Regions from separate parts of the Paenibacillus hebaui genome, predicted to be linked through region 2. Evidence: riboswitches for the same ligand, from Rfam matches in the RefSeq annotation. Region 2 holds a riboswitch; each other region holds the start of a gene.
What was found. A riboswitch is a leader RNA that binds a small molecule or an ion and turns the genes downstream of it on or off. The one in region 2 is predicted to bind thiamine pyrophosphate.
Positions count from the first base shown of each region.

Region 1: it holds a riboswitch for thiamine pyrophosphate, as region 2 does, so the genes downstream of both, thiC (phosphomethylpyrimidine synthase ThiC) here and thiM (hydroxyethylthiazole kinase) in region 2, are expected to answer to the same signal.
Region 3: it holds a riboswitch for thiamine pyrophosphate, as region 2 does, so the genes downstream of both, ACR32F_RS18075 (thiamine phosphate synthase) here and thiM (hydroxyethylthiazole kinase) in region 2, are expected to answer to the same signal.
Region 4: it holds a riboswitch for thiamine pyrophosphate, as region 2 does, so the genes downstream of both, ACR32F_RS02140 (ABC transporter substrate-binding protein) here and thiM (hydroxyethylthiazole kinase) in region 2, are expected to answer to the same signal.

Region 1 is NZ_CP196836.1:723,236-726,403, forward strand. It holds gene ACR32F_RS03240 (IclR family transcriptional regulator) at 1-577, shown strand, start outside; TPP riboswitch at 696-809, shown strand; gene thiC (phosphomethylpyrimidine synthase ThiC) at 1,158-2,963, shown strand.
Region 2 is NZ_CP196836.1:954,163-957,330, forward strand. It holds gene thiD (bifunctional hydroxymethylpyrimidine kinase/phosphomethylpyrimidine kinase) at 1-604, opposite strand, end outside; gene thiM (hydroxyethylthiazole kinase) at 601-1,413, opposite strand; TPP riboswitch at 1,676-1,778, opposite strand; gene ACR32F_RS04250 (radical SAM/SPASM domain-containing protein) at 2,003-2,878, shown strand.
Region 3 is NZ_CP196836.1:4,093,690-4,096,857, reverse strand. It holds gene ACR32F_RS18080 (ABC-F family ATP-binding cassette domain-containing protein) at 1-1,337, shown strand, start outside; TPP riboswitch at 1,448-1,557, shown strand; gene ACR32F_RS18075 (thiamine phosphate synthase) at 1,816-2,472, shown strand; gene thiO (glycine oxidase ThiO) at 2,495-3,168, shown strand, end outside.
Region 4 is NZ_CP196836.1:461,844-465,011, reverse strand. It holds gene ACR32F_RS02150 (VOC family protein) at 25-414, shown strand; gene ACR32F_RS02145 (NAD-dependent epimerase/dehydratase family protein) at 477-1,232, shown strand; TPP riboswitch at 1,368-1,480, shown strand; gene ACR32F_RS02140 (ABC transporter substrate-binding protein) at 1,698-2,738, shown strand; gene ACR32F_RS02135 (MTH1187 family thiamine-binding protein) at 2,991-3,168, shown strand, end outside.

The DNA of each region.
Region 1 (3,168 bases), 230 kb from region 2:
CATCCGGGATGCAGCGACCGAGAAGTATCGACTTGGCATACGGATTTGGGAGCTGTCTGCCCATATGTCACGTAGCGATGACCCGGCCATTCTGCTTCTTCCTGCGATGGAGCGGTTGAGGGATCGACTGGGCGAGACGGTGAGTTTATACCTGCGTGATGGCGGTGAGCGGATTCGGATTCAGGCGGTGCAGAGTGATCAGGCAATTCGCCGCGTGGCTCCGGTTGGTGTCCGACTCCCACTATCGGTGGGTGCATCGAGCAAGGTGCTCATGGCATTTGCCACCGAAGAGGATCGGGAAGAGCTGATGAATGGGTCGGAGTGGCCGGTATTCATTGATCCCGAAATGTTTTTGGCGCAGATGAAGGACATTAGGGAGAATGGATATGCGACAAGTTATGAGGAGCGTGAGCCGGGAGCTGCTGCGGTTTCTGTACCCATCATGGACCGAAAAGGCAACATTGCTGCGGCCTTGTCAGTGTCCGGCCCTGTTAGCCGGTTGTCTCAGGAGACGTTGCATGAATACGCACCTGTGCTGAAGGAAGCAGCCACGCAAATGGGGCTTATGTTATCCTAATCTTTAAATTTGGCATATAAAGGTTGTTTTTCTGGTCCGGTTGAGCTACTCTGTAATGGATGGCCCAGGGGGGCCAGTTTAATCTAATATGAACTGCGGCATACAAGTCGCAACTTGTTAACGTTACTGGGGGAGTCCGAATTGTCCGGACTGAGACGGAATCGCATGAGATTCCGGACCCTTTGCACCTGATCTGGATCATACCAGCGTAGGGAAGTAATCGGCGATACGACCACGAACACCACATAATGTGACTTATGAATGGACTCCGCTATGGAGCCTGGATAAGGTGCATTAGTGGTGATGGACATAAGCCGGTTCCTTCGGGAACCGGCTTTTTTATATACAGGAAACAGGCGGAAGCGGATGTCAGCTGCTTTGCTTTTGGACAAAGTGACGGGTGGAGTTACCAGAGCTGGATAGATAAAGTTTGCCTCAACTGCCGATGTTACCTGTAATGAGATGTCCTTATCTTCTGACGTATAATCGCTCTTTCTTTTCTGGGTTGTGCATGATTTGGGACGGGGCGTAAGCAAGCAAACCAAACCAAGCGATCAATAATGAGGAGGAGAAAAGAACGATGAGTACAGGAGAACAAACCATAGGACAAGACAAGCAGGATCAGCAGTTGGAAAAGGAAACCGGGGCGGCCGGACGGGTTCAGCCCTTCCCGGGCAGCCGCAAAGTATACATTCAGGGCTCACGACCGGATATCGCTGTACCAGAGCGTGAGATTGCCCTTCATGACACGAATACTCCCCAAGGGGTGGAGCATAATGCGCCGCTGCGTGTCTACGATACGAGCGGACCGATGACCGATCCCGAATTTCATGCCGATATTCGGGTAGGGTTGCCGGCGCTCCGTACCCGCTGGATTACGGAGCGAGGAGACGTTGAAGCATACCAGGGACGAACGGTTAAACCGGAAGACAACGGACTGAAACCGGGAGGAAGAAAAGCGGGAGCCGAGGAGTATCCAGGCTTGCGTGGCAAGCCGTTACGGGGACAAGCAGGACGCTGTGTAACCCAGATGCACTATGCCCGGCAGGGGATCATTACGCCAGAGATGGAGTTCGCCGCTATTCGCGAGAGTGTGGAACCGGAATTTGTGCGGCAGGAGATCGCAAGTGGTCGAGCGATCTTACCGTCAAACATCAATCACCCTGAGAGTGAGCCGATGCTGATTGGGCGTCATTTTCACGTAAAGATCAACGCTAACATCGGTAACTCTGCTGTATCTTCCTCCATTGAGGAAGAGGTGGAGAAGATGACCTGGGCCGTACGCTGGGGGTCGGATACGGTGATGGATCTTTCCACAGGCAAGGACATCCATACCACCCGAGAATGGATTATTCGCAATTCGCCTGTACCGATCGGCACGGTGCCGCTCTATCAGGCGCTGGAGAAGGTGAATGGCGAAGCCGAGGCGCTGACCTGGGAGTTGTATCGTGATACGCTCATTGAGCAGGCGGAGCAGGGTGTAGACTACTTTACAATCCATGCAGGCGTACTACTGCGTTACATCCCCATGACAGCCAAACGGATGACGGGCATTGTGTCACGCGGCGGGTCCATTATGGCAGCATGGTGCCTTGCGCATCATCAGGAGAATTTTTTGTACACCCATTTTGAAGAAATCTGCGAGATTATGAAAAGGTATGACGTAGCGTTCTCTCTCGGAGATGGACTGCGTCCAGGGAGCATCTACGATGCCAATGACGAAGCTCAGATGGCAGAATTGGCTACACTCGGGGAACTCACGCAGATTGCGTGGAAGCATGATGTACAGGTCATGATCGAAGGTCCTGGGCATGTACCGATGCACAAGATTAAGGAGAATGTCGATCTGCAAATGGAGATTTGCAAAGAGGCGCCGTTCTATACGCTGGGGCCGCTGACAACCGATATTGCACCGGGATACGATCACATTACCTCAGCCATTGGGGCGGCAATGATTGGTTGGTTCGGTACGTCCATGCTTTGTTACGTTACGCCAAAAGAACATCTGGGCCTGCCCAACAAGGATGATGTGCGCGAAGGCGTCATCGCCTACAAAATCGCTGCTCATGCCGCTGATCTGGCGAAAGGCCATCCACGCGCGCAGCGCCGGGATGATGCCCTGTCCAAAGCGCGCTTCGAGTTCCGCTGGCGGGACCAGTTTAACCTGTCGTTGGACCCGGAACGTGCGCTTTCCTACCATGATGAGACGTTGCCAGCAGAAGGGGCCAAAGAAGCCCATTTTTGCTCCATGTGCGGGCCGAAGTTCTGCAGTATGCGGATTACGCAGGATATACGTGCTTTTGCCGCGGACAAAGGATTGTCTGAGACTGAGGCTGTAACTGCGGGCATGCAGGAAAAGGCCGAGGAATATCGGACGCGATCGTAAGCGTTATTAAAGCGCAATCTGGGCTGCCTGAAATAGTGCAAAAGCCGTTCCTCTCTGTGATCGTGGAGAAGAACCGTTTTGCTTAGTGGTGTATTGTATGTGCTTTATCTAAAAGACAAGTATCCATACAACATATTTTTATCAGCTTTAGGTTGAATGTCTCACAGATGTTTAATAAAATGAATATAAGTAAAAAACAAATAAG
Region 2 (3,168 bases):
GAACATGCTCCAGATAATGAAAAGACTGTCCATCATAGAGCACATCCACAATCATACCACTTCCCTCAGCATGGCCTCCTTTGACCAAAGCATACGTCGAGCCCATCTGTACAATCCGTCTTGCGGCTTCTTCCCGTTGACTCAGATTCGTAATGGACATCCCGGTAAGCAGTTCCGCTTCCGGAATATTGGGTGTTGTGATCAGAGCATGCGGCAAAAGCTCCGTAACCAACGCCTGTACAGCTTCCTGCTGGAGCAGCGGGGCACCGCCTTTGGCAACCATAACCGGATCGATAACCAGATTAGACCAGTTGAATTGCTGCCACTTCTCAGCGACCAGCCGTATAATCTCGGTGCTGTAGAGCATGCCTGTCTTCACCGCCGTGGGCTGGAAATCCTCCCCGGTCGAATCCAACTGTTGAGCGATACCCTCGTAAGGGATGGGAAAAACACCCTGTACACCTGTTGTATTTTGGGCAGCAATTGCTGTAATGACGGTCATGCCATACACGCCGAGCTCCTGAAATGTTTTTAGGTCAGCCTGAATTCCGGCCCCGCCTCCATTATCCGAGCCTGCAATCGTTAACGCTTGAGCGATACTCATTGTACACCCCCGCTGATCTGGCGAAGTTGTGCCCGCTGCGCCAAGATGTCAGGTGTCACTTGAGCCAGTTGGTTCAACAATTCAATCTGGAAGCTGCCCGGCCCCTGATGGGCGGTATGCTCTGCCGCAATTTCTGCTGCCACGCCATAGAAAGCAAGTGCTTCAACAACGCTGCTGAGCAAATCGTCCCCCGATTCGGCTATGGCTACAAAAGCACCGATAACCGAGCTGAGCAGGCAGCCTGCACCAGTAACCTGAGTGAGCAGGGCATGTCCATTACTCGTGAGAGATGTGGTTTGTCCATCGGTAATGATATCTTCTCTTCCAGTGATAACCACAACACAGCCGAGTTTCTGCGCTGCTCGCTCCGCAATTCCGATCCGGTCACCCTCGCCGTGACCTGCATCCACACCTTTGATGCTCCAGCGCTCACCGATGACATTGGCGACTTCCGCCACATTGCCTCGCAGTACCGTGAGGCGAAGCTCACGAATGAGCATCTGGACGGTTTCCGTACGATACATGGTTGCGCCAGCTCCGACCGGATCGAGCACAACAGGTACGTTATTTGCATTGGCAGATTGACCCGCGAGTCGGATGGATTGAACCACCCTTTCATCCAGCGTGCCGATGTTCAGGACAACCGCCCCAGATATCTTGGCAACATCAGCAACTTCTTCATATGCGTAAGCCATAAATGGGGACGCACCAAGTGCGAGCAGGCCATTGGCTGTAAAGGGAGCAACGACCAGATTGGTGATGTTGTGTACCAGTGGATTTTGAGTGCGAACACGTTCCAGATAAGACATATAAGTTCCTCCTTTTTTGAAATTCGTATCAGCAGGCATTAGGATTTCGACATCCAGACCTTGATCTGCGAAGGCTCCTTTCTCCTGTGTAACCTAGAGATGGTATGTACTGCATTTGGGTACCAGGAGCATAATGGACCGTTTGTCTCTAACATCTGCAAAAGAAATACAAAAAGACCCACCCATTTCCGGAGAAATGAGTGGGTCTGTAAGTTATATCCGTCGTTGATCTTCTCAACAAAATGAGAAAACCCCGCTTACTTAAAAGGCCGCTCCACTTCCCTCCGCTGGTATGATCCAGATCAGGTTCAAAGGGTCCGAATCGTTCAATTCGTCTCAGCCGTAAGGCTCCCCTAGTGCAAATGTTCAAAATATGCAGTTGTGTATTCAGCATATATCACATGGATGTGAACTGTAAAGAGGGAATCACCGCTTGGGAACCATAACGAGAACTCTCGCATTTGTTAGAAAATTAGAAAGGAAATTTACCTCGGCTCCCTAACCCGATATAATAGTGGTGGCGCATATTGGCCGGATCACAAATGCGGGTGGGACTGTTCTCCCTCCCAAGCAGAATGGGGACCCTGAGTTGAAAACGTTCAAGAAAGTATATATTGAGATCACAAGTATATGTAATCTGGCATGCAGTTTCTGTCCGCAGACCAAACGAGCTAAAAATTTCATTGACCCTGAAGTCTTCAACAATATATTGGATCAGATTAAACCCCATACCAAACATATTTATTTGCACGTCAAAGGTGAACCATTGCTTCATCCCAAAATTGATCTGTTACTGGATTCAGCGCATGAAAAAGGGTTCAAGGTCAATATTACGACCAATGGCACGTTATTGCCCAAGACCCAACATAAATTGCTCGGCAAGCCGGCACTGCGCCAGATGAACTTCTCCTTACACAGCTTTGATGGGCATGAAGGTTCAACAGATCGTGAGGGCTATTTGGGCAACGTATTGTCTTTTGTCCGTGAAGCCGTGAAGCACAATGTCATTATTTCATTCCGACTCTGGAATCTGACACAGGATAACTTTACAAATGCCCAGATGAGCCGAAACCGGGAAACGCTTGAAGTCCTTGAACGGGAGTTCAACCTGGATTTCCGCATTGAGGAAAAGGTGGTACCGGGCAGTGGTGTCAAGATTGCTCCAAATGTGTACCTGAATCAGGATCATGAATTTCAGTGGCCGAGTCTGGATGCCCCCGAAGATGACGGCAAGGGCTTCTGTCACGCGCTTCGCAGTCAGGCGGCAGTGCTTGTGGATGGAACGGTCGTTCCATGCTGTCTTGATGGTGAGGGGGTAATTAACCTGGGCAACGTTCACGAGAAGTCTTTCTCGGAGATTGTGGACGGCGAAAGAGCCAACAATCTGTTCTATGGTTTCTCCAAACGGGAAGCGGTGGAGGAATTATGTCGGAAATGCGGATATCGCCAGCGGTTTGGAGCCTAAGCATCTTACCTCAGTCAGCCTGAAGCGATTCAAGATCACACATTTGGAGACAGATGTAGTGGTCTTTCTTTATTATAGGGAATTAAAGCTAGGGGTACCGCACGTTACAAATTAGCATACCTGAGGTTGATATCAGCATATTGATCCAGGGACATGGGTTGCAAAAATGCCGATATGACAGGGATTTTGCTGTGTCATTATACATCTGACCTAATGATTATTCTTGTTACCTTCCTTATTTGGTAGGATTAGGTTGTGGTTCTCCAGCGTGCACCTTTGGTGAACTTCCA
Region 3 (3,168 bases), 3.1 Mb from region 2:
TGGACCAGCATACCAAGCTGACGCCGGGCAAGACGATTCGTGATGTGCTCAAGGATGCATTCCTCCCCTTGCTTGAATTAGAAAAAGAAATGTTGTCCATCACCGATCAAATGGCGGATGCCGATCCGGACAAGCTTGAATTGTTGTTGGAAGAGATGGGTGATATCCAGGAACAATTGGAGCAAGGTGATTTTTATCTGATTGATGTAAAAGTGGAAGAGATGGCTAATGGTCTTGGTTTGTCCGCCATCGGACTTGATCGTGATGTAGCCTCTCTGAGTGGGGGTCAGCGTACAAAGGTTTTGTTGGCAAAGCTTTTGCTGGAGAAACCTACTGCTCTTCTGCTGGATGAGCCGACGAACTATCTGGATGTGGAGCATATAGAGTGGCTGATACGTTACCTGAAGGATTACCCTTATGCGTTCATTCTGATCTCGCATGATACAGAGTTTATGAATGAAGTCGTCAACGTCATTTATCATCTGGAATTTGCTAAATTAACGCGTTATGCAGCGAACTATAACAAATTCCTTGAAATGGCCGATATGAATAAAGCTCAGCATATCGATGCTTATGAGAAACAGCAGGAGTACATCAAGAAGCAGGAAGATTTCATTCAGCGGAACAAAGCGCGTGCTTCCACTTCTGGTCGTGCCAAGAGCCGTGAGAAGCAACTTGGCAAGATTGAACGGATTGATCGTCCAGATGAAGCTGCCAAACCAACATTCAAATTCAAAGATGCCCGGGCGAGCAGTAAAACGGTCTTCGAGGGTATTGATTTTGAAATTGGATATTCACATGCTCTGTTACCCAAGATGACAATGACCATCGAACGCGGTGAGAAAATCGCCATTGTCGGCTGTAACGGTGTAGGTAAATCCACATTGCTCAAGACCATTCTGGGGAAAATACAGCCACTTAGTGGTAAGACTTTCCTAGGGGATTACCTGGAAACAGCCTACTTCGAACAGGAAGTGCGGGCGGGTAATATTACTCCGATAGAAGATGTATGGAATGAGTTCTCCCATCTGACCCAGAATGAAGTTCGGGGTCATCTCGCCCGTTGTGGATTGAAGAATGAACATATTACTCGTCCGCTGAACATGCTTAGTGGTGGAGAACAAGCCAAAGTTCGTTTGTGCAAACTTCTGATGCGTGAAAGTAACTGGATCTTGTTCGATGAGCCAACCAACCATCTGGATGTTACGGCAAAAGCGGAGTTGAAGCGTGCCCTGCAAGAATTCAAAGGTACCGTTCTGCTGGTATCTCATGAACCTGAGTTTTACGAGGGCTGGGTCACCAAAACATGGGATGTTGAGGCTTGGTCCGAGAAATAATAGATTCAACGAACAACTCAACCCACCTTAGGTGATGAGTGAACGATGAAACAAACGAAAATGTACGGTGACAAAAAAAGGGGTCTATGGTAACATAGGCTACAACTTCATATGAACACTAGGGGGGCCGCGCGAGGCGGCTGAGATGGAAGAATGCGATTCTGGACCCTTTGCACCTGATCTGGATCATACCAGCGTAGGGAAGTGGCGCGTTTCAGTTGATGACAGTGTGACAGCAATTCACTTATATTGTGAAGATTGCTTTGCCTGCCTCAGAATGAAGCATGCAGTTTCTATGTTAAAGCTTACAACTATGCATTTCATGGTTGCTATTACATAGAGTACGGCATGGCAGTCATCATTCAAGCTGATTCCTGAATTTAAATTCGCGGCCACTCCCCTATGGGAGTGGCTTTTTTGTCGTTTCGTAGGCGTTTCGTAGTTGTTTCATATCATGCTTATATCATACAAAAGGAGGGTGAAGGAGACGTCATTATCCCACGAACATGTGAAGACAACTTCCTTCGAGCTGCATGCTGTTTCGCAAGGCAGAGGAGACAGGTATTCTTTTCTGAATGCAGCTAAGGAGGTATGGCGATGGGTGGATTATATTCACATCCGGGAAAAACAGCTGACGTTGGAGCAACGGATGAACTGGGCACAAAGCCTGAAGTCGCAAGGGGTTCCGCCTGAACAAATTATCATGAATGGCTCAGAGCGGCTTGCTCCAGATCCGTTGCTCGGCGGTGCGCATTGGGGACAGGCTGCTCTACGAGACTATGATTCTAGTGAGTTAAATCGAGAGGATCGGCTTCGGCTAGGGGTATCGGTTCATTCTCTGGAAGAAGCCAAAGTTGCAGAAGAACGTGGAGCAAATTATCTCTTTTACGGACATGTCTATGCCTCAAATAGTAAACCAAATAGCGAACCAAGAGGACTGGAGGCATTGGCTGAAATATGTTCCAATGTATCGATTCCCGTAATTGGCATTGGCGGGATTGGACCGGAAAATATTGCTGCGATTCGATCTGCTGGTGCCCAAGGCGCTGCTGTGATTTCAACCATTTGGATGAGCCATAACCCGGAACTGGCTGCTGCTTCATTACGACAGGTGATAGCGGATTCAGAAAAGTAAACTGAACTAAGGAGATGAGACGATGAAAGATGCAGCAATAAGTCGTAGCCGGAATCGTTCAGGATATCATCCAGAAGCAGAATCTATAAGTAAAGCAGGAGCAGCTACTCGGAGTAAGCTTTATGCAGAAACCATTATCGTAGGCGGAGGAATTATCGGTTGTGCCATTGCATGTGAGCTTGCTACAAGAGGACGGGATGTACTGCTGGTTGAACGCTCGCGGATTGCCGTGGGGACTTCATGTGCAGCGGCCGGAATGATTGCAGCCGACAGTGAGGAATTCACTCAACCTGTAATGGCGAAGCTTGCCCGACAGAGCAGAGAATTACTTCATGAGCAGAAGGAACGTATCAGCTCACTCAGTGGTGTGGAAATGGGGTTACAGCAGCATGGATTTATTACCCCTTTTCGTTCATACAGTGAAGTCAGCAGTTACAAGAATAATCGATCTTCTATCTTGTCTACAGAGCATATATGGTGGGATCGTTTCTCCGTTCAACAAGAAGCAGCATGGTTAAACAGGAATACTTATGGTGCTTATTACTTGCCTTATGAGAGCGAGGTTCTTCCTGTCCATCTTACGCAAGCTTACGCTAAGTCGGCTCAGGCAATGGGTGCGCGAGTGATGGAAGGTATACAGGATGTCCGCTTGCATACGGATATAAACGGTGTGCAGGGAATAGAGACATCCTTTGG
Region 4 (3,168 bases), 490 kb from region 2:
CGGACGATAAGGAGGATTTGGAATATGAGTTTTCAAAAGCGCATTGACCACGTCGGCATTGCCGTTCGTGATCTGGAGACCACGCTCCGTTTCTATACGGAGATTGTTGGTCTTGAATTGAAAGATCGGGTGACCCATACAAATGGGGTCATTCAGCTCGCTTTTCTCGGCTTCAATGGAAGCGACGAGACCGAGATTGAGTTGATTCAGGGATATAGCGACAAGCTGCCTTCCGAAGGAACGGTGCACCATTTTGCCATCCATGTTGATGATCTTGATGCTGAGTATGAACGTATCCAGGCAACCGAAGCCAAGTTTATCGACGGAGAGATGATTACACTGCCTAACGGTTATCGTTATTTCTTTATTTATGGACCAGAGAAGGAATGGATTGAATTTTTCCAGCGTCAATGAAGAACATGAAGATAAACCAGCATTATAGGCAGAGAATCTGCATGCAGAATTGGAGCTGATGTATGAATATTTTAATTACTGGAGCAGCCGGGAAAATCGGAAGAGACTTGTCCCACTATTTATCAGAAGCATTCCATCTGCGTATAACCGATCTGAATATCGATAGACTGAATGAGTATCAAGATACACGCCATGAGATTATCGCACTTGATGTGACGGAGCCAGAAGCCTGCCGGAAAGCATGTGAAGGTATGGATATCGTTGTACATCTGGCTGGGGACCCATCCCCGCATGCCGGATTCTATGAATCCCTACTGGATATCAATATCAAAGGTACATTTAACGTGCTCCGTGCCGCCAAGGATCAGGGCGTGCGAAGAGTCATTCTGGCGAGTAGCGCACAGACAATTGAAGGGTATCCTATCGATGCCCAGATCTATCCCGACATGCCGACACAACCACGTAATTTGTATGGGGTTAGCAAATGTTTTGGCGAATCACTCGCTTCCTACTTTGCTTATACTGAGAGCTTACAAAGTGTTGCAATACGCATAGGGGCATATGATGATTTTCAACCGGATGGGCCACCGCTGGAGGCGCGTGATATGAGTGCTTATATTAGTCCGACTGACCTGTGTGATTTGGTGTACAAAGCGATCACGACTGAAGAACTCGAACCGTTCACCATTCTACATGGCATCTCGAATAATCGTTTCAAACGATTAAATCTGGAATCAACGAAAAAACAGATCGGCTATGACCCAAAATCCGATGCTTTTGCACTCAGTCAGATCCCCCTATACGATACGCCACGATAAATGGTTATAAGGCCGTTATTCACGTATAACGGCCTCTTTTCTTTACGGCACATACCTCCATTGCCCCATCCAGTTCCTGACTGGACATGCATGGCCCTCTGGCCTATAATAACACCTAGTAATGCCCGTAACTTCATAGTTTCCCAGGGGAGTCGGAATTGGCCGGCTGAGAGTGTATCCCACCAAGATACTGACCCTTAGACCTGATCTGGATCATGCCAGCGTAGGAATCGGAGTATATCGAATTGGCGCAGCCTCTTTGCTGAGTGCCACACCTCTAACGCCTGCACGCGTCCCGGATTACCGGGGCGCTTTTTTATGTTCTTTTGTCTAGCGAGAGCTAAAAAAGTGACGTCATCCGGATCATAGCTGGTATAAATCTGTCGATTTATGCAAGATGCTTGGATATGAAGCCAAGGAGTACCCCGTGCCACTGGCCGGACAACATGAAGGAGAGAATCAAAGATGACATGGCGTAAAATGACAGGACTACTACTCTTATGTGTGACACTGATTGCCATAACCGCTTGCGGTGGCAAGGAAGCAGCACCCACGGAACAGAACGGCAGCAGCAACACTGAAAATAGCAGTGGAGGTGACAACGCAGCCCTCAAGGATATTAAAGTGGTGCTGGACTGGACACCAAACACGAATCATACCGGCCTGTATGCGACCGTAGCTCAAGGTTTTTATAAAGCCGAAGGTTTAAATGTAGAGATTGTACAGCCAGGTGCCGGAGGCGCGGATACCATGGTTGCTTCGAACGAAGTACCCTTTGGCGTAAGCTATCAGGAAAGTGTGACCCAAGCCCGTACACAGGGCGTTCCACTTGTCTCGATTGCAGCGGTCATTCAACATAATACGTCCGGATTCGCCGCTCCAACGGATCGGAATATTAAGTCACCCAAAGATTTCGAAGGCAAAACCTACGGCGGCTGGGGCTCCCCGGTTGAGGAAGCCGTGATGCAGTCCATTATGGAAGGCGAAGGTGCCGATGTGTCCAAAGTGAAAAATATTAATATGGGCGACGCGGACTTTTTTACCGCAGTAAAACGTGATATCGACTTTGCCTGGATCTTCTACGCCTGGACTGGCATTGAAGCCGAACTGCGCGGAGAACCAATCGACATGCTGTATGTGAAAGATTATTCCGAAGCACTGGACTACTACACTCCTGTGTTAGTAACGAATGAAAAGACGATTCAGAACGATCCAGAGCTGGTTAAAGCGTTCTTAAAAGCCACTTCCAAAGGGTATCAATATGCGATTGAACATCCCGAAGACGCTGCCAACATTCTGATCAAGGCCGTACCGGATCTGGATAAGGACCTTGTACTCGCAAGCCAGAAGTGGCTGAGTCCGAAATATCAGGATGATGCACCGCGCTGGGGCGAACAGAAGCAGGAAGTATGGAAGAATTACACGAATTGGATGTTTAGCAAAAAACTGCTTGATGAGCAGGTTGATGTGTCCAAAGCGTATACGAACGAATTTTTACCTCAATAATAATTGTTTAAGTTGAACTTTTTTACACAAACGAAGAGTGCAGAACCCATCTGAAGAAGCGAAGCGCTCACCTAAAAGCTTTCTGAAAGAAAGCTTCTTCGGAAGCATATGCTATCCCCGAATTTCCTCCATTAAAATTTATTAAAGAAATCCGGGGATAACAGTGATCGGAAGAGGGTACTGCAATCGGAGTGTTAAGTGTAAAGCTGGTTCAACTCATGCAACTTAACCCGAAAGGAACCGTGATCTCTCATGGCAAGTACATTACTCAGCATTCAGGTCATTCCCAAAACGCCGAATGGCGAAAACTCCTACCCCTACGTCGATCGTGCCATCGAAGTGATTCAGCAGTCTGGCTTAAAATATCAGGTTAACCCACTCGATACTACAATGGAGGGAGAACTGGAGGAGCTGCTTGAGGTTGTCCGTA